3 regions of the Comamonas sp. Z1 genome follow, and region 2 is predicted to be linked to each of the others. Evidence: predicted binding sites of a transcription regulator. Region 2 holds the regulator's gene; each other region holds the start of a gene.
The links. The regulator sigma-54, encoded in region 2, starts transcription at its own class of promoters, with help from an activator protein. The targets are predictions, from matches to a motif close to TGGCANGNAANCTGCTTT.
Positions count from the first base shown of each region.

Region 1: FSY45_RS05560 (DUF3567 domain-containing protein) is a predicted target of sigma-54. The motif match lies at 1,767-1,784, and genes of this name have one in related genera.
Region 3: FSY45_RS13045 (TorF family putative porin) is a predicted target of sigma-54. The motif match lies at 2,355-2,372, and genes of this name have one in related genera.

Region 1 covers NZ_VOQT01000002.1:472,174-478,305, forward strand. Annotated here, with positions in the region: gene FSY45_RS05550 (IclR family transcriptional regulator) at 1-519, shown strand, start outside; gene FSY45_RS05555 (DUF3108 domain-containing protein) at 545-1,696, shown strand; gene FSY45_RS05560 (DUF3567 domain-containing protein) at 1,982-2,275, shown strand; gene FSY45_RS05565 (hypothetical protein) at 2,360-2,605, opposite strand; gene FSY45_RS05570 (AbrB family transcriptional regulator) at 2,602-3,702, opposite strand; gene FSY45_RS05575 (ChaN family lipoprotein) at 3,850-4,746, shown strand; gene FSY45_RS05580 (GGDEF and EAL domain-containing protein) at 4,772-6,132, opposite strand, start outside.
Region 2 covers NZ_VOQT01000002.1:662,057-668,188, forward strand. Annotated here, with positions in the region: gene FSY45_RS06475 (class I SAM-dependent RNA methyltransferase) at 1-554, opposite strand, end outside; gene FSY45_RS06480 (tRNA-binding protein) at 734-1,072, shown strand; gene FSY45_RS06485 (DUF711 family protein) at 1,130-2,362, shown strand; gene FSY45_RS06490 (aspartyl/asparaginyl beta-hydroxylase domain-containing protein) at 2,498-3,418, shown strand; gene FSY45_RS06495 (RNA polymerase factor sigma-54) at 3,608-5,209, opposite strand; gene lptB (LPS export ABC transporter ATP-binding protein) at 5,355-6,132, opposite strand, start outside.
Region 3 covers NZ_VOQT01000006.1:44,648-50,779, forward strand. Annotated here, with positions in the region: gene FSY45_RS13035 (Bug family tripartite tricarboxylate transporter substrate binding protein) at 1-608, shown strand, start outside; gene FSY45_RS13040 (sulfatase) at 722-2,050, shown strand; gene FSY45_RS13045 (TorF family putative porin) at 2,426-3,178, shown strand; gene glnK (P-II family nitrogen regulator) at 3,196-3,534, shown strand; gene FSY45_RS13055 (ammonium transporter) at 3,574-4,926, shown strand; gene glcE (glycolate oxidase subunit GlcE) at 5,059-6,132, shown strand, end outside.

The DNA of each region.
Region 1 (6,132 bases), 190 kb from region 2:
CGCATTCCGGCACTGCTTGAGTCCCTTAATCACACGCTGGCCATCGCCGTCTGGGGCAACCATGGCCCGACCATCGTGCATTGGGAGGAATCGGCGCAGTCCGTCACCGCCAATCTGCGCCTGGGCGACGTCATGCCCATGCTGGCCTCGGCCACAGGGCGCTGCTTCGGTGCCTGGCTGCCGCGCGAGGCGACGGCCGCGTTGCTGGAGCCCGAAATCGAGCGCGCGCGCAAAGCCCGGCGCCAGGACCTGCCCCAGACCGAGGAGGCCGTGGCGGCCATGCTGGCCGAGGTGCGCGAGCGCGGCACGGCCCGCGTGGTCGACACCGTGCTGCCGGGCATCGTGGCCTTTTGCGTGCCGGTCTTCGACGCGTCCGGCCATATCGTGCTGGGTCTGATGACCCTGGGCTCGCTGGCGACTTTCGACCCGGACTATGGTGGAGCCATAGACGCGCCGCTTCAGGCGGCCGCCCGCCAGCTTTCCTGCGATCTGGGCTGGCGCGCCGACCCCAATCACTGAAACCCGCAATCTCCGAATCACGCTCATGGGCCGCTCCCCTCAGGCAAGCCAGGCACGCGAGACACTGCTGCCCATCACCGGCTTGGTGCTGGCAGCCCATGGGCTGTTGCTCTGGGGCCTGCCCGAACTGAGCCCGCCGGACAAAGCGGCGGACGACCAGATCGTGATGGAGACGCGCATGCTGCAGGCGCCCCCTCCTCCGCCGCCTGCACCCGCAGCGCCCAAGCCGGCTCCAGCTCCAGCGCCCAAACCCCAGGCCTCACCCCGGGCGCCGGCTCCTGCTCCCGTGCCTGCCCCAGCACCGGACGAACAGGAATCAGAGCCAAATCCGCCTCCAGCCCAGGAACCACAAACGCAAGAAGCGCCTGAAAAAGAAGCACCCACCAATACAGGGCAGCCCGCTGCTGCTGCAGAGCCGGCTCCCGAGCCCATGGCCGAGCCTCCCGAAGCCAATGGTGCCGACACGGCCCGCCCCATCCAGGTCACGCCCGCAGGCGGCGCGCCGCTGCCACCTGACTCTGTGCTGCCCGTCACCCTGCCCAACTCCGCCACACTGGAGTTCAATGCCTCGGGTCAGGTCAAGGGTTTTCAATATTCGGCCGGCGCCCAGCTGCAATGGCAGCATGACGGCCAGTATTACCAGGCCAGACAGTCGATCAGCATGTTCTTGCTCGGCGAGCGCGCCCAGACCAGCGAGGGGCTGATCACGCCCAAGGGCCTGCAACCGCTCAACTTCAGCGACAAGGGGCGCAAAACCCAGTCCGCCGCCTTTGATGTGGCCAGTGGCAAGGCGCACTACAGCGGCGGCCAGACCGATGCGGCCATCGGCGATGGAGTGCAGGACCGCCTCAGCGTGTTTCTGCAGCTCTCGGCCCTGATGGCCGCCGCCCCAGAGAAATACCCGCCAGGCACGCTGATAGAGCTGACCACCAGCAGCGCACGCTCGGCCGTGCGCTGGCAGTTCCGCGTGGGTGCCAGCGAGGCGCTGGAGCTGCCGTTTGGCAGCGTCATGGCGCTGCGCCTGGACAAACTGCCCGGCAAAAGCAGCAGCGACCAGCGCGGCTCGGTCTGGCTGGCTCCGTCCATGCAATACCTGCCCGTGCGCATCAAGCTCACTCAGGGACAGGACGACTTTGTCGACCTGCAGCTCAAGAAATATCTGCCCGCGCCGCAATAGCCTCCATGCTGCCCCCCTGGCGTAAACCCCGGGAGCACCGCGCCCCAAGCGCTCACTCACCTCCCAGCCAAGGCCTGCAACCTGCATCGGCTCGGGCTGAACGCTGTCGCGCCATTCAAGGACTTGCCTACTACAGATCGGGAAAGCCGGTTGCCCACAACCATGTCAAATCCATGGAATACTGTGCCCAAGTGCCAAGAGCAGGCATTTCCACCTTGAAATGCGGCACCCTGTCGCCATATCCATGGCAGGCATGCTCATAACGGAAGTGAAAGGAGGAACACCATGCAAATGCTTTACGACTCTGAATCCTTTGCGGTGCTCCATCTGCGTCCCGATATGGAGGCAGACGTTCCGGCAGGCAAAGCCAAGGCCGAGCAAGCCCACCAACTGCCGCGCCACGGCTTTGAAATCGTGGACAAGCGCTCGGGCAAGGAGGTGTATCTGGATGGCTCCTGGGCCGAAATGTTCCAGAAGCAGATCCTCGCCTGGCAGCAGGACGCCCCCACCGAGGAAGAGGTGGAGGAAATTCTCGATACCTACACGGGCCTGGCCCAGCAGCCGGTCATCATTCACTGAACACCTTGAAAAAAGCCACTCGAAAGAGTGGCTTTTTTGATGTCTGAAAGCACACTCTAGTGCTTGCCGGAAGAGCGCGAGCCACTATGACTTTCTGCACAACAGCATCAACACGCAGGCACTCAGCATGCAGCCCAAAAAGCCCAGCAGCCCCCCAGCCGCACCCAGCGCAAGCCAGTAGCCCCAGTCAATGCCTTGCTCTGCGCAGTGAATCTCGCACTGGGGGTTGTGCTCCCAGGCCATCCACATCAGAAGTCCGGCCATCGCAAAGCCGGCGCAGGCGCTGATGATCAGGACCGACTTCCAGGGATTTCGCCTGCTGCGGATCATGGCCTCGCCCCCGGCAGCGCTCTGTTCAGCCACCGGTACAGCGGCGCTACCAGCAGCAGCACGGCAATCAGCCGGCAGACCTGGAAGGCCGTGACCACGGGCACGCCCAGTTGCAGGACCTTGGCGGTGATGGCCATCTCGGTAATGCCACCCGGCGATGTGCCCAGCAGCAAGGTGACCCAGGGCAGGCCGGTGGCCCAGTGCAGCAGCCAGGCAAAGCCGGCGCAGACTGCCATCAGGCCCACGGTACCCAGCGCCACCATGCCCAGCCAGCGCGGAGCCGTGTGCAGGAACTCACGTCGAAAGCGCACCCCCAGGCTTACGCCGATCACCAACTGGGCGGCATTCATCAACCATTGCGGCACGGCGGACAGCTCCAGGCCTGCCATGGTCAAGCCCATGGATACGGCCAGCGCCCCCAGAAACCAGGGATTGGCACGCCTGAGCCTGAGCATCAGCAATGCCCCGGCGCCGGTGGCCAGCACCAGCCAGGCAAAGCCTGGCCATTGCACGGTGCGCACGCTGGGCAGCGTCAGGCCCGGGTCGCCCTGCAGTCCCGACCATTGCAGTGCAAAGGGAATGCTCACCGTCACTATCACCAGCCGCAGGCTGTGCGCCGCCGCCACCAGATCTGTGCGCGCATGCTCGCGCTCGGCCAGCAGCGTCATCTCCGAGGCCGCACCTATCGCCCCCGAGAAATAGGTCGTGGCGCGCAAGCGCTCTTCATCCATGTCCGGTTGCGCCAGCATGGAGGGGGCCTGGACGCGATACAGCCAGCGCCCGAAGACCCAGCCCAGCAACAGGGCCCAGGCAATGGCCAGCGCAATCGCCCACCACAGACCGGCGACCAATTCGGTCACCGCAGGCGTGAAGTACAGGCCCAGAGCGCCGCCTATCGTCCACTGCCCCAGATCGCGCAGCCTGGCCCAGCTTTGGGTGGGCGCCCCGCCAATCGATAGCAGGGAGACGGAAATCAGCGGCCCCAGCATCCAGGGCAGCGGCGTATGCAGCACCAGACAGAGCTGGGCTGCCAGCCATGCCAGCAGCAAAGTAGCGGCCACACGGGCCAGAAACACGGGAGGAAGCAATACGGACATGTGCACGGGAATCCGGCAAGGCACGACAATGGGCGCGCGACAGGGGCAATGCCCCGCAGTATCGCGGCAAAACTCGGTGGGCAAAGCCGGTACGAAATCTACAGCTACGAAGCCATGCCCCGTCTCAGACGAACGCAATCAGCTCATATGTGGACTTTCATTTCTGCGGCGCAGCCGCGCCAGCGTTTCAATCCTTTGGCCTTGACAGCTCTAGCCAGCGCCCTGCTGCTGGGTGGCTGTGCCCATCAAAGAACTCAGTTGACCTCCGACACCGAATGGCAGCAGACACTGGGGCAGTGGGCCGGAACACCGGCCATTCTGCTCGGCGAGCAGCATGACCAGATCGCCCATCATCAGTGGGAAGCAGCTACCGTGCGCCACCTGGCAGCGCAAGGCAGGCTCGCAGCCCTGGTGGTCGAGATGGCCCCCGCAGGCGGCAGCACCCGGAGCCTGCCCGCATCGGCCAGCGATGAGGAGGTGAAAACTGCTCTGCAATGGGCTCAGGGCGGCGGCCCGGGCGGCTGGCCCTGGCAAGACTATGGCCCGGTGGTGATGGCTGCCGTGAAAGCCGGCGTGCCCGTGCTCGGTGGCAATCTGCCACGTGCCCGGATGAAGCAGGCCATGGGCGAGTCCCGCTACGACGGACACCTGCCGGCTGCGGGCTGGCAGTTGCAGCTCGATGCCATCAAGGATGGCCACTGCGGCCTGCTGCCCGAATCGCAGTTCGCGCCCATGGCCCGAATTCAGCTGGCCCGCGATGAATCCATGGCCAGAGTGACTGAAACAGCCGTACGCGAGCTGGGCCAGCCCGGCAAAAGCGTGCTGCTGGTGGCGGGCCGCGGCCATGTGCGCAGCGATATCGGCGTGCCGACCTGGCTGCCCGGCGATTTCAAGCAAAAGGTGGCGATAGCCCAAGCAGACAAGGCTCAGACTGCTATCGCCATGAAGGCAGACAAGCTGCTGACGCTGGAGGGCAACGCCTCCGAAGACCAGTGCAGCCAACTGCGCGAACAGTGGAAGAACAGACCTGCGACCAAGCCTTGACGGGCTGCTGCAGCGCTGGTGACCCTCAGCCCGCGGTCGCGACAGCCACCAGCGGCTGCCCCTCACGCGTCTTTTCCAGCAGGCGCGTGAAGTCCTCGGCCGGCAAGGGCCGGCTGCAGAAATAGCCCTGAAAGTAGTCACAGCCTTTTTGCTGCAGGAAGCTCAGCTGCTCCTGGGTTTCCACGCCTTCGGCCAGGACCTTCAGACCCATGGCATGACCCAGGGCAATGACCGAGCTGCTGATGGTCATATCGTCCGCGCTGTGCGGAATGTCGCGGATAAAGCCCTGGTCGATCTTGAGCAGATCGAGCGGAAAACGCTTGAGGTGCGCCAGCGAGGAATAGCCGGTGCCAAAGTCATCGATGGCCAGGCGCAGGCCCAGCTCGCGCAGGCGGTTGAGCACGGCCAACGCCTCTTCGGGCTTTTCGGCCAGTGCGCTTTCGGTGATTTCCAGCTCCAGCAGGCTGGCCGGAAAACCCGATTTGTTGAGCGCTTCGGCCGTCGCCCCGGCAATATCGGTCAGCAAAAACTGATGCAGCGAGACATTGACCGCAATCGCCAGATCGGGCAGTCCGGCGGCGCGCCATTGCTGGCCCTGACGACAGGCCTCACCCAGCACCCACAGGCCCAGCGGGCCGATGACGCCCGAGTTTTCCGCCACGGGAATGAAACGGGCCGGCGAGATCAGGCCTTCCTCTGGGTCCAGCCAGCGCAACAAGGCTTCAGCCCCCACCACGCGCCCCGTCGCCAGATCGATCTGCGGCTGGTAATACAGACGCATATGGCCCAGCTCCAGCGCACGGCGCAGGCGCGCCTCCAGCGCCAGACGCTCGCGGGCGGCCTGGGTCATGTTCTCATGGAAGAAGCACCAGGCATTGGAGCCTCTGGCCTTGGCGCCATACACCGCTGCATGGGCGCCCTGCAGCAGATCGTCGGCTGTCAATGCATGGTCGGGATACAGACAGATGCCTGCGCTGACGCTGACCACCACCGACAGGCCATCTGGCGTGGTCCAGGGCTGGCCGGCTGCGGCCATCAGGCGCTCGGCCACGTCCACCGCGCTGTCGCGACCGCAAATGGATTGCGCCACCACGCAGATTTCATCGCCCGCCAGGCGGCCAATGATGTCGCCGTGCCGCAAAGCACCCTGCATCTGCACAGACACATGCCTGAGCACCTCGTCGCCGATGGAGTGGCCATAGCTGTCGTTCACGTCCTTGAAGCGGTCGATATTGAACAGCAGCACGGCCATGCGACGGTTGGTGCTCTGACTCAACTCCACCGCCTCGCCCAGCATACGCGTGAATTGAGAGCGGTTGGGCAGACCGGTCAAGGTGTCGCGATGGGCCAGAAACTCCAGCTGCTGCTCGCGCGCCTTCTCGGCCG
Region 2 (6,132 bases):
GCGGCCAGGGTTTCCTTGAGCGGGGCATCGCCCTTGTCCTCGCGCCAGCCGCGCTTGAACAGCGCCTCGCCCGAGGTGTCGATATAGATGGTCGCGCCGTCGGTCGTCAGGTGCAGGTGCACGCGCACATCGGGGTGGTGGGTCTCCACGCTGGGACGCACGCCGTTGCGCTTGGCGCGAAAACGGTCGGCGATCGCGTCCTTGACCTTGAGCGCCGCAAAGTTCAGGCTGGTCAGCGGGCTGTGCTGGGCCGTGACCTCGATCTTGAAGGTTTCCTTGGGCGTGAACCAGATCTCCCAGGCCACCTCGCTGGCGGCACGGTACAGATCGTTCTCGCTGCGGTACATGGTGTGCGACAGCTCGATCAGCACGCGCTGGGCCAGACGGCTGTGCAGATTGAGCAGCATGGCATCGCGCCACATGCCGCGCAGCATGACGCCGCCCCGGCCCACGAGCAGATCCTGCCCGCTGGCGCCGGTGATGGCGTGGACCTCGTCGGCCAGAAAGCCCTCGACGCCGGCGGCGCAGGGCAGAAACAAATGCAGTTGGTTCATAGAAATCAGTGCGCGCCAGCAACGGCGCAGGCGCCGGACGCTCACGGGAGCCTGTTGTGCGCTTTACAGGGCATAAGCATACGCGCTAGGCCTTTTCCGGTGCCCGCGCACGACAAGCGTTGCTCTACAGATGCTCGCAGGACCCAAGGCATGATGCCAGGCCAAGGAGCAATGACGACATGGAAGAAATCAGCTGGAACGACTTTATGAAGGTGGAGCTGCGCGTGGGCCGCGTGCTGCAGGCCGAGGTCTTTGCCGAGGCCCGCAAACCCGCCTACAAGCTGCTGGTGGACCTGGGTCCCGAGCTGGGCCAGCGCAAGTCCAGCGCGCAGATCACCGAGCATTACCAACCCGAGGAGCTGATAGGACGGCTGGTGGTGGCCGTGATCAACTTTCCGAAGAAGCAGATTGGGCCCTTGATGAGCGAATGTCTTGTGACCGGTTTTCACGACGCCACGGGAGCCGTGGCCCTGTGCGTGCCCGACAAGGAGGTGCCGCTGGGCACACGCCTGCTGTGATCGGCATATTCAGAGGCAAAATGGCCGCCAGCCATTCTCCTGCCTATGGATACTGCTATGAATATCAGCTTCAACCCGCTGGTGCGCGTGCGCACCGTCACCGCCTTTGTCAACCTGAGCGCCGATGAGGCACAGTGGCAGGCCGGCCTGACCCAGGCCAAGCAGCAATGCGATGCCGTGGCCGATGCCATCGAGGCCCGGGGCTATCAGGTGCAGTCCATCCGCATTGTGAGCAACCCGTTCGGCGAATACCTAGACGTCCACGGCATAGACAGCGCCCTCGCCGGCCTGCAGCGCATTGCCGAAACGCTCAAGGCCATCAACACTGGCAAACGCCGCATCCGCTTTGCCGTGGGCGAAGCGCGCAATGCGCAGGAAGTGGCGCTGCTGCCGCAGCTGATTGCCGCCTATGGCGACCTGTGCAATGCCTGCGTGAACATCGATCTGGATGAACATGGCTTTCTGCAGACCGACTTGCTGGCCCACAGCGTGCAGGCGATTCAGCAAATCGCGCGCACCACGCCGCGCGGCGAAGGCAATTTCAACTTCACAGTCAATTTCAACTGCGCGCCCGGCATTCCCTATTTCCCGGCCAGCTACCACCGCGGCAAGCACCACGGCGCCCTGGTGCTGGGCCTGGAAACGCCAGACCTCATGGTGGCTGAACTGCAGGAGCTGCAGCAGCAGCGCCAGCAGCTCGATCACGCGGCGTGGTTCAAGCTCGCATTCGATCGCCTGAGCCAGACCCTGAACGAGCATGCCACTGCCATCCAGCGCTGCGCCGACGGCGTGACGCTGGCCGAGGGCTGGCATATCGCTGGCATGGACACCTCGGCCGCGCCATCCAAGTCCTGCGCCTCCATGGTCGATGTCTACCAACTGCTGGGCGTGCCCTATTTCGGCGCCAGCGGCACGGTGGAAGCCTCGGCCCTGCTGACCCGCGTCTTCAAATCGGTCAACGGCGTGACACAGATCGGCTTCAGCGGCCTGATGCTGGCCGTGACCGAGGACCAAGGCCTGGCCCAGGCCAGTCTGAATGATGAATTCGATATCCGCGCCCTGCTGACCTACAGCAGCGTCTGCGGCATCGGCCTCGATACCGTGCCCGTGCCGGGCGACAGCAGCGCCGAGCAGATCGCTGCCGTCATGCGCGATACGGGCACCATGGCTTTTCGCCTCAACAAGCCGCTGACGGTGCGCCTGTTCCCCGTGCCGGGGCTCAAAGCGGGCGACACAACGGCCTTCGAGAGCGCCGATCTGTGCAACTGCGCCGTACTGGCCCTGCCTTGAGTATCTGATCCCGACCGGCTGCTGCGCTTGGCCGTCAAGCGCCGGCAGCTATTGCTTTTGATATTCCCCTACCCCGGTTCTGTTTGACCTGCCCCCATGGTGGCCGCCGGGGTGCCCCCGGTAAAATTGGCCCTTATGGCAAAAATTATCGTTCTGGCACTGGTGCTGCTCTTCTTTGGCTGCGGGCTGTACATGCATCTGCGCGGCAAGGTGCGCCACAAGGTGGTCAAGCAATTGTTTGACCACTCCACGTTCACAGCGCCGTTCAACGTCTTCATGCTGATGTTCAGCAAGGTGCCGCGCACGCCCTATCTGCCCACCAGCACCTTCCCCGAGCTGGCGCCGCTGCAGGCCAACTGGCGCGAGATCCGCGAGGAAGCCGTCAATCTGCAAAAGAACATGCAGATCAAGGCCGCCGCCAACAACGACGACGCAGGCTTCAACTCCTTCTTCAAGACCGGCTGGAAGCGCTTCTACCTCAAGTGGTACGGCGACGCCCACCCTTCGGCCATGGAGCTGTGCCCCAAGACCACGGCCCTGGTGAAATCGATTCCCAGCGTCAAGGCCGCCATGTTTGCCGAGCTGCCGCCCGGCGCCAAGCTCAATCTGCACCGCGACCCCTATGCGGGCTCGCTGCGCTATCACCTGGCCGTGCTGGCGCCCAACGACGACCGCTGCATGATCGAGGTCGACGGCCAGCCCTATAGCTGGCGCGAAGGCGAAGGCGTGATCTTCGACGAGACCTTTATGCACTGGGCCGAGAACCGCTCGGAAGGCAACCGCATCGTGCTGTTCTGCGATGTGGAGCGCCCCATGACCAATGGCTTTGCCCAGTGGCTCAATCACTGGCTGGGCAAGAACGTGGTGGCCGCCGCCAGCTCGCCCAACAACGAGGGCGATCCGCGCGGCATGATCAGCAAGCTGTTCAAGATCTCGTTCTATGCGGGCAAGTACCGCCGTGCCTTCCGCGACTGGAATCCGACCTTCTACAAGATCCTCAAGTTCGGCCTGATGATCGGCGTGCTGGTCTGGTTTATCTGGTGGTTGGTTTCTTGATAACCCCCTGAGGCACTACGCGCCTTCCCCTTGCCGGGCGCCCCCAAGGGGGACGGCAGCATCGCCGCAAGGGCGGCTCTTGCTCGCTGCCCCTTGCTTGAGGAATGCCTTATCAAGGCTCCCGCCCTAAATACAGAACAAGAAAGCCGCTGTGTGATGCATCAGCGGCTTTCTTGTTTCTGCGGTGCCCTACAGCGCCTTGCGCAGCGTGGTCGTGGGTATCTTGAGCTGCTCGCGGTATTTGGCGACGGTGCGGCGCGCACACTCAATGCCCTGCTCCTTGAGCATATCGGCCAGCTTGGCGTCCGACAGCGGCTTTCTGGCATCTTCGGCATCGACAAACTGTTTGATCAGCGCACGCACGGCCGTGCTGGAGGCACTGCCCCCGGTTTCCGTGCCCAGGCCCGAGCCGAAGAAATACTTGAGCTCGAAAGTGCCCTGGGGCGTGGCCATGTACTTGGCCGTGGTCACGCGGCTGATGGTGGACTCGTGCAGGCCCAGCGTGTCGGCGATATCGCGCAGCACCAGCGGGCGCATGGCCAGCTCGCCATGCACAAAGAAGTTCTTCTGCCGCTCCACGATGGCTTCGGAAACACGCAAGATGGTGTCGAAGCGCTGCTGGATGTTCTTGATGAACCAGCGCGCCTCCTGCAACTGCTGCTGCAGCGCCGCATGGCCGTCGCTGTTCTTGTGGCGGCGCAGCACGCTGGCATAGATGTCGTGCACGCGCAGACGCGGCATGACCTCGGGGTTGAGCTGCACGGAGAAGTCCACCCGGCCCGAGCCGGCCCGCAGCGGGCGCACGATGACATCGGGCACCACGATATGGCGCTCCACATCGACAAAGCGCCGACCCGGACGCGGCTCCAGCCTGGCGATCAGGGCCATGGCTTCGCGCAGCTGTTCCTCGCGCGCGCCGCACAGGCTGGTGAGCTTGCGCAGATCGCGCCGCGCCAGCAAGTCCATGGGCTGCGCGCAGATGGCCTGCGCCAGCAGCAGCCGGTTCATATGCGCCTCGGTCGTGCCCTCGTCCTCGGCCGTGCGGATCAGATCGCGCAGCTGCAGTTGCAGGCACTCGGCCAGATCGCGCGCGCCCACTCCCACGGGCTCCAGGCTTTGCAGCAGCTTCAGCGCAATGGCAAAGTGCTGCTCCAGCTCCTCGCGCTCTTCCAGGTCGTCGCCGGCCAGGCTCTGCGCCAGCTCCTGCAGGGAATCCTCGAGATAGCCGTCGTCGCTGAGCGACTCGATGAGAAAGCGCAGCGCCGCCATGTCCGCCGCGCCCAGATGCAGGCTCAGCGCCTGACGGTGCAGAAAGTCGGTCAGGCTCTGGTGCTCGCGCGCCAGATCGATGGCATCGGTTTCGTCGTCGCCATCGCGGTTGCGCGTGGAGCTGCTGGCCGAGGGCGTATCCCACTCGCTGCTGGATTCGCCGCCCCATTCCCCGTCCTGGCCGTCCATGCCCTCGGCCTCCCAGTTCAGCGTTTCAGGGGTTTCGGGGCTTGATGTCTCCGCTACCGTTTCAGTAGCTTGTTGCGCTTGCGATGCATCCCTTTCAACATGAATACCATCTGAAGTACTGTATTCACTGGCGCTAGTAGCTACATCTACAGGAGCATCTCCCGCAGTTTCTGCCTCATCGCCCGCACGTTCCAGAAAAGGGTTGTCGACCAGCATCTGCTCGACTTCCTGCGCCAGCTCCAGGGTGGAGAGCTGCAGCAGCTGAATGGATTGCTGCAGCTGCGGCGTAAGCGATAAATGCTGCGAAACGCGTAGCGAGAGACCTGGCTTCATCGAGGCGCGGCCCCCAGACAATCATTGCAAACGCGCGCAGTGCTATGGGTTTGCCGCCGGGCTGCCCCAAGGCAAACCTCGGCGCTGCCGGTCAGGGTCCCTTCCGGGGGCAGCGACCACACAAAGTGAGGGAGCGTGGGGGTCATCACATTCTGAAATGTTCGCCCAGATAGACGCGGCGCACATCGGCGTTCTCCACGATCTCCTCGGGCGTGCCTTCGGCCAGCACATGGCCGTCGCTGATGATGAAGGCGTGGTCGCAGATGCCCAGCGTCTCGCGCACGTTGTGGTCGGTGATCAGCACGCCGATGCCGCGCTCCTTGAGGAAGCCGATGATGCGCTGGATCTCGATCACCGCAATCGGGTCGATGCCTGCAAACGGCTCGTCAAGCAGAATGAAGCGCGGTTGCGTGGCCAGGGCGCGGGCAATTTCCACGCGACGGCGCTCACCGCCGGACAGCGCCAGCGCCGGCGACTGGCGCAGATGCTCTACGCGCAGCTCCTGCAGCAAGCCCGTGAGGCGCTTTTCGATCTCGCCCTGCGTCAGCGTCTTGCCCTGCTCGTCCTTTTGCAGCTCCAGCACGGCGCGCACATTGTCTTCCACGCTGAGCTTGCGAAAGATGGAGGCTTCCTGGGGCAGATAGGACAGGCCCAGGCGCGAACGCTGGTGAATCGGCATGCCGCCCACTGGCTGGCCGTCGATGAAGATCTCGCCGCCGTCGCTGCGCACCAGGCCCACGATCATGTAGAACGATGTGGTCTTGCCCGCACCGTTGGGGCCGAGCAAACCGACCACCTCGCCTTTTTGCACGGACAGGGACACATCCTTGACCACCTTGCGGCTGCCGTAGGACTTGGCCAGATGCTTGGCCTCCAGGCGGCTGTCGGACTCGCCGCTGCGGCTGCTGGAGAAAGTCGGCTCG
Region 3 (6,132 bases), on a different contig from region 2:
AGGTGAACCGCTACGAGTTCGGTCTGGCCGTGGCCAGTGCCGTCCCCGTGAAGGAGCTGCCGCACCTGCTGGCCTGGCTCAAGGCCAATCCGCAGCAGGCCAATTTCGGCGTGCCGGCCACGGGCAGCCTGCCGCACTTTTTTGCGCTGATGCTGGGCGAGACCGCCAAGGTGCCCGTCGAGGTCGTGGGCTACAAGGGCTCGGGTCCGCTGCTCACCGATCTGATGGGCGGGCAGGTCCCCATCGCCGTGGACACTCTAGACACCCAGATCGCCCAGCACGAAGCAGGCAAGCTGCGCGTGCTGGCCACCTCGGGCGAGCGCCGCAGCACCATGGCACCCGGCATTCCCACGCTCAAGGAGCTGGGCGTGAACCTGGTCGGCACGGGCTGGAACACCTTGTTCGCGCCGCAGAGCATGGCGCCGGCCACGGTGCAGCGCCTGTCCCAACTGGTGCAGGAGGTGATGAAGGAAGCCGACACGCAGCACAAGTTCGCCGCCTCCAACCTGGTGCCCGTGGTCAGCAGCGCGCAGGACACGGAAAAAATGCTCAAGGCCTACCGCGCGCAATGGGCGCCGGTGGTTCAGCGCTCGGGCTTCAAGCCCTGATATTTGAGGAGCATCTATCGCTTGCTACCAAATATCTTCAGCATCAAATCTATCCAGAATCCTTGCATAACAAGCGATAAAAGCTCCTGTTTTTGAATGTTCCCCGATCTCCCATGACCGACTCCCGCCCCAATCTGATCTTCATCCTGGCCGATGACCTCGGCTATGCCGACCTGGGCTGCACCGGTGCGCGCGATGCGCACAACAACGCCACCGACGTCTCGCCGCGCCTGGACGCCATGGCCGCCCAGGGCCTGCGCTTCACGCGCGGCTACTCCAACTCCTCGGTGTGCTCGCCCACGCGCTTTGCGCTGGCCACGGGCCGCTGGCAGTACCGCCTGCGCGGTGCGGCCGAGGAACCCATCGCCAGCGTGCATGGCGACAAGGTGCTGGGCCTGCCGCCCGATCACCCCACGGTGGCCTCGCTGCTGCGCGATGCCGGCTACGCCACGGCCCTGGTCGGCAAATGGCATCTGGGCTACCCCCCGCATTTCGGCCCGCGCCTGTCGGGCTACGAGGAGTTCTACGGCTTTCATGCCGGCGGCGCCGACTACTTCGCCCACTGCGACCCGCGCGGGCGCCCCGACTTCTGGACCAACGAGGAGCCGCACACCGAAGACGGCTACCTCACCGATCTGCTGAGCCGCCGCGCGGTGGACTTCGTCAAGCGCCAGAGCGCCGAGCAGCCCTTCTACCTCTCGCTGCACTACAGCGCCCCGCACTGGCCCTGGCTGACGCGCGAGGACCGCGCCGAATCCGAGCGCCTGCAAGGCATGGGCAAGCATATCGACGGCGGCTCCATCGACACCTACCAGCGCATGATCCATCACATGGACGAAGGCATAGGCTGGCTGCTGGACGCGCTGGAGGAGAACGGCCTGAGCGAGAACACGCTCATCGTCTTCACCAGCGACAACGGCGGCGAGCGCTTCTCCAATACCTGGCCTTTCGTGGGCCAGAAGATGGACCTGCTCGAAGGCGGCATCCGCGTGCCTTTGCTGGCACGCTGGCCGGCGCGCATGACGGCCGGCGCCGTCTGCGACACGCCCAGCCTGACCATGGACTGGTCGGCCACCTTCCTGGCTGCAGCGGGCGTGGACGCGCATGCCGACTATCCGCTGGACGGCATCAGCCTGCTGCCCCTGATGCAGGATCAAAGCTGGATGCCCGAACGCGACCTGGCCTGGCGCATGAAGCACCGCGAGCAAAAGGCCTTGATACGCGACGACTGGAAATATCTGCAGATCGAGGGCATCGAATACCTGTTCAACATCGCCAGCGACCCGCGCGAGCGCGCCAATCTGCGTGATCGCGAGCCCCGGAAACTGGCCGAGCTGCGCAGCGCCTGGGAGCGCTGGAATCAGGAGCTGCCGCCGATTCCGCAGGAAGCCAAGGTCTCGCTGGTGTTCACCAAGGCAGACCTGCCCCAAGCCAGCTTCTGAATTGCGGCCGCCCCCCAAGCCCATCGCCCAGCCGATGGGCTTTTTCTTTGCCTGCGCCCAGATAAAGAGCATGTGCTCACTTTCAAATCCCCTGATTGGTGCAAAAAGCCGCGCAAAAGCCGGGCCATGGCGGTGCATCGCAAAAACGCACCATCCTGGTGCATCCGGTTCAGGCCGCAGCCCGGGTGGCGAAAGTTGCGCACAGTGATTGTGAAAACTCGTAGCTTTTTGTACCGGGCAGCTATGGCCCGCTGCCTGTTCCAGGGCCTTGGGCAGCGAACCGCGCCGCAGCCGCCGCAGAGACTGGCACGGTCTGTGCTTTGAGAGTTCATCCGAGATTTTTGCCACGAAATTTTCAAACCGGAGGAACCCTGAATGCCTAGTCCCGCTGCAAGCCGTTTCAAGACTTTCGCCAAGACTGCCACCCTGGCCTGCGCCGTTGTCGCCCCCATGTGGGCCCATGCCCAGCTCTCCGCCAACGTTGCCCTGACCACCAACTACAAGTTCCGTGGCCAGGATCAGGACGCCAGCCGCACCAAGGCCGTCAAGCCCGCGCTGCAAGGCGGTTTTGACTACACGTTCGGCGACAGCGGCTTCTACGTCGGCAACTGGAACTCCTCCGTGGACTGGCTGCCCGGCAACTCGCTGGAAACCGACTTCTACGGCGGCTACAAGTTCAAGGCCGCCGATGTGGACTGGGACGTGGGCATGCTGACCTATGTGTACTCGGGCAATGCCAACGGCAACACCACCGAGATCTACGGCTCCGGCACCTATGGCCCGTTCACGGCCAAGTACTCGCACACAGTGTCCAAGGACTACTTCGGCTGGGCCGGCGCCAAGGCGGGCTCGGGTCTCAAGGGCCGCAACACCGGTTATCTGCAGTTCTCCTACAGCCAGGAAGTGATGCCCAAGGTGACACTGAAAGCATCAGTTGGTTACACCCATTTCTCCAGCGACATCAAGGACCTGGGCGTTCCCAACTATGTGGACTACAGCGTCGGTGGTGCCTATGACCTGGGCGACGGCTTCTCTGCAGGTGCAGCGGTGACTGGCGCCAACAAGAAGGCCTACTTCGGCGATGTGAACAAGGCGCGTCTGATTCTGACGCTCTCCAAGACTTTCTAATTTTTCAGGAGCCCGTCATGAAAATGGTGATCGCCATCATCAAACCCTTCAAGCTCGACGAAGTGCGTGAAGCTCTTTCCCAAATCGGTGTTCAAGGCATCACCGTGACCGAAGTCAAGGGCTTTGGCCGTCAGAAGGGCCACACCGAGCTGTACCGCGGTGCCGAGTATGTGGTGGACTTTCTGCCCAAGCTGAAGATCGAGGCCGCGATTGCCGACGATCTGGTCGATGCCGCCATCGACGCCATCGAGGGCGCAGCCCGTACCGGCAAGATCGGCGACGGCAAGATTTTTGTGCAGGCGCTGGAGCAGTCGATCCGTATCCGTACAGGAGAAACCGGCGACGCGGCCCTGTAAAGGCCCAGTCTCTCTGGAACCGTTTTGAGAAAGATTGCCATGATCAAGAAACTATTGAGCGCAGGCCTGGGACTGGGCCTGCTGGCTGCCGGCGCCACCGGCTTTGCCCAGGAAGCTGCAACGGCTGCCGCCGCCGCAGCGCCTGTGGCCGAAGCCGCAGCCGAGGCCGTGCCCACCCTGAGCGCCGGCGACACCGCCTGGATGCTGACCTCGACCATGCTGGTGATCCTGATGGTCATCCCCGGCCTGGCGCTGTTCTACGGCGGCCTGGTGCGCAGCAAGAACATGCTGTCCGTGCTGGCTCAGGTCTTCGTGATCTTTTCGCTGATCACCGTGCTGTGGGCCATCTACGGCTACTCGCTGGCTTTTGGCGGCGAGGGCAAGTTCTTCGCCGGCTTCGACAAGCTGTTCCTCATGGGCATCACGCCTGACACGCTGTCGTCCATGCTCAAGACCATCCCCGAATATGTGTTCGTGGCCTTCCAGTCCACCTTCGCCGCCATCACCGTGGCGCTGATCGTGGGAGCGTTTGCCGAGCGCATCAAGTTCGCGGCCGTGATCGTGTTCTCCGTGCTGTGGTTCACCTTCAGCTACATCCCCATGGCCCACATGGTGTGGGGCGGCGGTCTGCTGGGTGCAGACGGCGCGCTGGACTTCGCGGGCGGCACCGTGGTGCACATCAACGCCGCCGTGGCCGGTCTGGTGGGTGCCTACATGCTGGGCAAGCGCATCGGCTTCGGCAAGGAAGCCCTGCCCCCTCACAGCCTGACGCTGACCATGGTGGGCGCTTCGCTGCTGTGGGTGGGCTGGTTCGGCTTCAACGCCGGCTCTGCCGGTGCCGCCAATGGCGCTGCCGGCCTGGCCTTCATCAACACCATCCTCGCGACCGGCGCTGCCGCCATCTCCTGGATCGTGGCCGAAGCGCTGCTGCGCGGCAAGGCCTCCATGCTGGGCGCCGCCTCGGGTGCCGTGGCCGGTCTGGTGACCATCACCCCCGCCGCCGGTTTCGTCGGCCCCATGGGCTCCATCGTCATGGGCATCATCGCCGGCCCTCTGTGCTTCTGGGGCGTGTCTGGCCTCAAGCACCTGCTCAAGGTTGACGATGTCTGCGACGTGTTCGGCGTCCACGGTGTCGGCGGTATCCTGGGTGCCATCCTGACCGGCGTGTTCTGCGCCAAGGGCCTGGGCGGTATCGAACCCGAGGGCTACAACATGGCCCATCAGCTGTGGGTGCAGGTCGAGAGCGTGCTGGTGACCATCGTCTGGTCCGGCGTGGTCTCCTACGTGGCCTACAAGATTGCCGATCTGACCGTGGGTCTGCGTGTCTCGGAAGAGTCCGAACGCCAGGGCCTGGACATCACATCCCATGGTGAGGTGGCCTACACCCGTTAAGCGGCAGGCTCTTCGCAAGTTCAGTTTCATTACGTTGCCCCGCAGTGCGAACTGCGGGGCTTTTTTATTCACGCCTGCTTTTCAAAAAAATCAAAGACCAGACCTTCCTGCCCAAGGGGCGCCCCGGCTACCATGCAGGCCATGGATTCAGCCACCAGCCAAATCAATCAGCTCAGCGAGCGCATTCGCGCCGCTGCCAGTGACAAGACCCCGCTGCGCATCTGCGGCAGCGGCAGCAAGGACTTCTACGGCCTGCGTCTGCAGGGCGAGCCGCTGTCCACGCGCGCGCTCAGCGGCATCGTCAGCTACGAGCCCAGCGAGCTGGTTGTCACCGTACGCGCCGGCACGCCGCTGGCCGAGCTGGAGGCAACATTGGCCAGCCAGGGCCAGTGCCTGGCTTTCGAGCCGCCGCACTTCGGCGAGGGCAGCACCGTGGGCGGCATGGTCGCCGCAGGCCTGTCCGGCCCGTCGCGTGCCAGCGTGGGCGCAGTGCGCGACTTTGTGCTGGGCCTGGAGATGATCAACGGCCAGGGCGAGCTGCTGCGCTACGGCGGCCAGGTCATGAAGAATGTGGCCGGCTATGACGTCTCGCGCCTGATGACGGGCAGTTGGGGCACGCTGGGCCTGATCACCGAGATCAGCCTCAAGGTCCTGCCCGTGGCTCCGGCCGAGGCCACTCTGCGCTTTGATAGCTGCAGCCAGGCGCAGGCGCTGGACTGGCTCAATCACTGGGGCGGCCAGCCTCTGCCGCTCAATGCCAGCAACTGGCTGGAAGAAGACGGCAAGGGCACGCTGTATCTGCGCCTGCGCGGCGCCCGCGCCGCCGTTCAGGCCGCCACGCTGCGCCTGGGTGGCGAGCGGCTGGACAGCGACGCCGTCGCCGCCGACTGGAGCGCAAGCCGCGATCTGAACCTGCCCTGGTTCCAACAGCGCGCTGCCGATCATTGCCTGTGGCGTCTGTCCACTCCTGCGACCGCAGCGCCGCTGCCATTGCCGCAAGGCGCGGCAGGCCCGTTCATCGACTGGCATGGCGCTCAGCGCTGGGTGCAGGCCCCGCGTTCGGCCGCCGCAGCCTTGCAGCAACTCGCGCAGGCAGCCGGCGGATCCGCTTCTCTTTTCAGAGCCGAGGACGCCAGCCAGACAAGCGCCAACAGCGATCTCGATGTGCATGCACAGGCCAGCCCGGCAGGCCGCACATCGGCACAG